2 regions of the Paenibacillus sp. WG02 genome follow, and region 2 is predicted to be linked to the other one. Evidence: a T-box and tRNA genes for the amino acid it is inferred to sense, from the RefSeq annotation. Region 2 holds a T-box; the other holds one or more tRNA genes.
The links. The T-box of region 2 lies ahead of ileS (isoleucine--tRNA ligase). A T-box ahead of a tRNA ligase gene usually reads a tRNA of that ligase, here a tRNA-Ile.
Positions count from the first base shown of each region.

Region 1: it encodes a tRNA-Ile, which carries the amino acid that the T-box ahead of ileS (isoleucine--tRNA ligase) is inferred to sense. The anticodon was not compared.

Region 1 is NZ_AP036016.1:3,713,688-3,716,818, forward strand. It holds gene ACBP55_RS16410 (hypothetical protein) at 1-1,207, shown strand, start outside; gene ACBP55_RS16415 (hypothetical protein) at 1,373-1,537, shown strand; tRNA gene ACBP55_RS16420 (tRNA-Met) at 1,629-1,705, shown strand; tRNA gene ACBP55_RS16425 (tRNA-Ile) at 1,717-1,790, shown strand; gene xylB (xylulokinase) at 1,930-3,131, shown strand, end outside.
Region 2 is NZ_AP036016.1:6,402,108-6,405,238, forward strand. It holds gene ileS (isoleucine--tRNA ligase) at 1-1,154, opposite strand, end outside; T-box leader at 1,230-1,487, opposite strand; gene ACBP55_RS29055 (allantoinase) at 1,505-2,917, opposite strand; gene ACBP55_RS29060 (ABC transporter substrate-binding protein) at 3,000-3,131, opposite strand, start outside.

The sequences.
Region 1 (3,131 bases), 2.7 Mb from region 2:
GGGAGAAGCCTTTACCTTACCTTCTTTGCGCTCAACCCTTGGATTCTTACCTGTTGACATTCATAAGGAAATCACAGCCAAAGGCGTGAGCACGGTTGTTCAAATTCAAGTCGTAAATCCGACCAATGAACGTCAGACCGTTCCTAACTTTGGGATTGATGGGAAAACAGAAAATAACGTTTATTCCGGCAGTCGCGCCGAAGCTTCTGTCATGCTAGATCCAGGTGAAAAGAAATATATCCATATTGTCATTCCAAACGAACTGGATACGGAATTTACTAGCTTGAATGTCGTAACACCAGAGAGTTTTGCCATTGCTACCGGTGATGGTAAGTTCCGCGAAGACACCTATCGGGTAGGTCGAGTCAATATTCTTCTCCCTACTGGTGCCGCGACACAAGGAGTCATCCCAGCTCCAGAATACACCTTGGGTACACCAGTTAAACTGGATTCAACAAATAAGTTTGTACCTTCCAATGTGGATGTTTCTTTGGTTGAATTACATGTAACAAGTAATGAAGACGATGGCTTTAATACAGCTGTGGCGAAATTTAAACTGACGAACAACAGTGACCGTCCGATCCCAATTCCGGCGATCCAAACGGAACTTGTTAGTAAAGATGGTTATGCATATGGAGGAAGAAGACAAGAAGCTACAGCTCTAAGTGTTGTGCCAAATGCTTCGTATGTGGTTAGTTATTCGTATGCACTTCCAGCATCAGAAAAAGGTGAAGGATTGAAGATGAACCTTTACAGCCAACAGGTTAGTGGAGAAACGACTTATAAATCACTGCTTGCGACGGCGAAGGTACCTGTTCAGAAGAATGATCCAACGAGTAAAACACTAAACGTATATCCTTACGATATAACGATTAAAGATTGGACGATTTCAGCTATTTTCCAAGGTAATATGACGTATGATTATAAGCTGAAGCTGGATCTGGATATTAAGCCGGATAAGCAAGTAACGGTTGATAAGTTTAACAGTAAGCTCTCATTCGAATTATTCGATAATGTTGGTAATCCGGTTGGAAAATCAGTTGTAGCATTGTCAGGCGAAGGACGTTTATACAATGGATCAAACACAATTAACCTAAATGCGAGATCCAACCAACTGGACTTCCCGATTCAGGTCAAAGTATTTGAGACATTCACAAACGAATTTGGTGAATCCGTTAAACGTTTGTTGACCACATTCAAACAATAGATAATGAAACGAAAAAACTACTTGGACATGTGCGTCTAGAGCACTTCCAAGTAGTTTTTTGCTATATATGGAGCGGTTCTTATTGCAATGTGGTGGAGTGCTCATAAGGAGATCTTTTTTTGGATAAGATAGGATTAACGAAATGAACATAACGGAGTGAAAGCAATGAACTGGATATATTGGGCTAAATTATATGATTCCAAGTTTCAAGCGGGCTGCCTGGCGAAAAGAATGGAAGAAGACTGGTGGATTTACGGCTATGAATGCCCACAAGAAGTGGAAGTATTTAAGTCCAAAAAAGGGCGTTTTGGCGTTCGTTATAACACGTAATTTGTACGAAATACCCTAGAAATTAACGCTTGACTTAGACCGCGCATTTAGTGTATATTTATTTTTGTCGCTGTTGAGCGGCAACTAATGACGCGGGGTGGAGCAGCCCGGTAGCTCGTCGGGCTCATAACCCGAAGGCCGCAGGTTCAAATCCTGCCCCCGCAACCAAATTTTATTTTGGGCCTATAGCTCAGTTGGTTAGAGCGGTCGGCTCATAACCGATTGGTCGGGGGTTCGAGTCCCTCTGGGCCCATAGCACGTAAACCCTTGGTATAAGGGTTTTTATTATTTTATAGCATCAAATAAGCCTCTCGGTCTCATCACTTTTCGATGATATGGAGAGGCTTTTTAGCAAAACAGGCTGAACATTTCGGAAATGGATGGGATGTTGAATGACAACACTATTCGGAATAGATCTTGGGACATCTAGCTTAAAGACGGTTGCTATGAACCCCATGGGACAGATCGTAGGCTTATCTTATCAAAGCTATGACATTCATTCGCCCTTGGTTGGCTATGCGGAGCAAGAGCCTCAATCTTGGTGGGAGGCAGTAACACAAACCTTATCTGATGCTGTTAGGCAAGCAGGCGCCGATAGCGGTGACCGTTTCGCGATAGGCTTATCAGGACAAATGCATGGTCTTGTTGCGATCGGGATGGATGGGCAAGTGCTTCGGCCAGCGATTATATGGTGCGATCAGCGTTCAGTTGCACAGAAGGAACTGATAGAGACGATGTTTTCTAACGAGCAGCTAGGCAAGCTAGTACAGAACAGGGCTTCGACCGGCTTTCTGCTTTTATCACTGTTGTGGTTAAAGCAGCATGAACCGGAAACCTATGAAAAGATTTGGAAAGTCATGCTGCCGAAGGATTATATCAGGTACAGGCTAACCGGCGAAGTAGGAACCGAGTCAACGGATGCCTCAGGTACGTTAGCTTATGATGTAGCCAATAAGTGTTGGTCCAAAGAACTGTTGGGACAGCTCGGAATTGATCCGGAACTGCTGCCAACCGTACGTGAGCCTTGGGAAGTTGCAGGAAGTCTGACAACTGAGGCAGCAATCGATTGCGCAATTCCAGCAGGCACTGTTGTCGTCTTTGGTGGTGCAGACCAACCCATGCAGGCTATTGGCAATGGGATTTTACATCAGGGGCAAGCTTCGTGTACGTTGGGTACAGGTGGACAATGGTTTGTGCCTGTAGCTGCGCCTACCTATGATTCCTTGCTGCGAACGCATACCTTCACCCATGCAGCGCCAGGCAAGTGGTATATGATGGCGGCGATGCTGAGTGCAGGTCAATCGCATAGATGGCTAACTGAAAACATCCTCCACAATAAGGACTTTAAGTCACTCGATGAAAGCGCTGCTCAGGTTCCCCCAGGCTCAGAAACGCTTATATTCCTGCCCTACTTGACTGGAGAGCGAACCCCGCATATGGATCCATTTGCCAGAGGGGCCATGTTCGGATTAACGCTGAAGCACAATGAAGCCCATCTGGTTCGAGCTGTCATGGAGGGAGTTGCTTTTGCGCTGCGCGATGGGCTGGAGGTATTGGTGGCATTGGGCGTGAGAGTCGAGCGAATCGTGATGGC
Region 2 (3,131 bases):
AAAGGATAACTATGCTCATAGCGCTCTTTGGAAAATAGTAGGCTGCGTTCCGACAAGTTTTTCACGATATCAACGTCACAATCTTTGACGAAGCGTCCGGCGAAGTCAGTGATTTGATCATTGTAACGTCCTGCCAAGTTCACAACATTCACAAAATCCAGCTCGTGTTGGCGGACTGTTCGGTAATCATCTTCACCATGGGCAGGAGCTATATGGACGATTCCCGTACCACTCGTATCCATAACATAGTCAGCGTCTACGACGATATGCCCTCTGTTTGGACTTATATAGCCGAAAGGAGGCTCGTAGGCCGTGCCGACGAATTCTAATCCTTTATGCACAGTTAAAATTTCGAAGTCTTCTTTGAAGACTTTTTCCGCGAGATTTTTGGCGACGATGTATACTTCGCCTTTATGTTTCACTTTGACGTAATCCAAATCTTTATTTACCGCCAACGCTACGTTCGCAGGCAGCGTCCATGGGGTCGTCGTCCAAGCCAGAAAGATTTCACTCGCATTTTTACTTCTGAATTTCACGGTGGCGCTTAAATCCTTTACATCTTCATAGCCTTGAGCCACTTCGTGAGAACTGAGCGTTGTTTGGCAGTCTGGACAATAAGGGCTTACACGGTGCCCCTTATATAACAGTCCTTTGTTATGGATTTTGGATAAAATGTGCCAAACACTCTCGATGTAGCCGTTATTGAGCGTAACATAAGGGTTATCCATATCCGTCCAGTATGCGATGGCTTCCGTTAGCTCACGCCACTGCTTTTCATATTCAAATACACTGCTTTTGCATTTCTCAACAAATTCGGCTACTCCGTATTTTTCAATCTCTTGTTTCCCCGAGATGCCCAGCTGCTTCTGCACGCCTAGCTCGACGGGCAAGCCATGCGTGTCCCACCCAGCTTTGCGGATGACTTGGTACCCGGACATTGTTTTATAGCGGCAGATGAAATCTTTCACAACACGACCAAGCACATGTCCGATATGGGGTGATCCGTTTGCCGTCGGCGGTCCTTCGTAAAAGACGAAATTCGGTTTGCCTTTACGGTTGTCGATCGACTTGCGGAACGTACCATTCAATTTCCATTGCTCTAAAACGCGCAGTTCGCGGGTTCTCGCTTTTTCTTTCACATCAATTTTTCTCATGTGTCACACACTCCTCTAATAAAATGATAGGCTAGTCGGGAAACGATGTTAAAGAAAAACAAAAAATCCCGCCCCGTAAGGGACGAGATTACATCTCGCGATACCACCCTAGTTCCGTAACGATCATAAGAATATGATCATTATAGCTCTCGATCTACGTACTATCATACGCGGCCCTTGTAACGGCGGGATCCCGGGTCAGCTTACTTATATCCTTCAGCTTTCCTTCTCGGAGGGGATTTTCGGCTAAGTCTTGAATATTGGCTTTCAGCTCATGGCCAACTCTCTGGAAATCAAGGGGGATAGCGTACTCGTTCTCGTCAGTGAATTTAAAGTTAATTAAAATACAGTTAATTTATTTTCACATCAACTTCGTTGAATGTCAAGTTTACTTTTGTTTTGTAACGACACCATTTGCCAGCCTTCACAGCATGGATACCCTTCGCTTCTTCATAAACAAGATTCCCTCTGCTCCAGGTAGCCCACACTTTGCACCCCACTTCCATCCCTACATAAGGACTATGCTTATGACGATACAACAAGTGCTCGGTTTGCAGCACATAGGGGGTATTCAGTGAAATCATGACAAGATCTGCATCTGCGCCTAGGCAAATTTCTCCTTTGTCAGGAAGAAGACCGAATCGCTCAGCCGGCGCGTAGGACAGCATACGACTTAACTGACTAAGCCCGATCCCCCGCTTCAAATGTCCTTCATCAATCATAAGTTCTAGTGAGCTTTGCGCTCCCGATATGCCGCCCCATGCTTCAAAGTAATTGCGGGATTCCTTCATTGAGCTTGGACAAGGAGAATGATCTGATGAAATCATATCAATATAACCAAGGCGCAAAGCCTCCCATAACCTCTCTTTCTCCTCTTCACTACGCAGTGGAGGCGCACATTTGGCCGTAGGCCCTATCCGATCTAAGTCATCTTCCGTTAGGATTAAATAGTGCGGACAAGTCTCAAGCGTCACATTAACGCCGCGCCTCTTCGCCTCCATAATGATCATCACAGCTGCCTCGCTGCTGATATGAACGAAATGCAGCGGACACCCTGTCTGCTCTGCATAGAACAGCGCTCGATTCACCGCTTCGAGCTCAGCAAGAATTGGGCGTGTGGACGTGTAGTCTCTAGCTGTGACTTTGCCTTCTGCTTGCTTCGCCCACCCTAAGCGTGAAACAAGTGACTCGCTTTCAGCATGAAGCGCCAGCACTCGGTTCATTCGCGCAATGCGTTTCATCCCTTCCCACAATGTGAGGTCATCTACTTCACGAAATGCCTCCTCACCCGGGTCACCCGGCGAAGACATGAAGGCTTTGAAGCCAATGACACCAGATTCGCTCATAGGCTCCAAATCATCCAGATGCCCCGGCACCAGTCCACCCCATATGGCGTAATCGACCGATGATTGCTCGCGGGCAGCTTCCAGCTTCATCTCCATCGCGGAGACGGTAACGGTTGGCGGAATACCGTTAAGCGGCATGTCGATGTACGTGGTACAACCTCCTGCGGCTAATGCGGCAGAACCCGTGGCGAATCCTTCCCAATCCCCCAGACCCGGTTCATTCAAGTGGACATGAACATCAATCATACCAGCCATGATGACCATGCCAGAAGCATCAACAACTTGCTCTGCTTCCAGCGTTATCCGCTCATCCAATTGCGAAATCTTGCCATTTTTAATGCCTATATCCAATAAACGGACTTCATCTCGCAAAACAACGGAGCCGTTTCGAATGATCACATCTAATCGTTCGCTCACCCTGTTCACCTCGGCTGTACGCACATTCATAATCTTCAGGACCGAAACAAGCTTGCTGTCTCGGCCCTGAACATGTACTTACTTATTTAAATTCAACTTTAACTAGTGTAGAATCTACGGCTTTCAACAGGCTCAAATCATGGTAAGTATCTGGTTTTGGAACGGTTTTAATATTACCAACAGCTTTTAGATATTCCCCTACTGCCGTACCGTT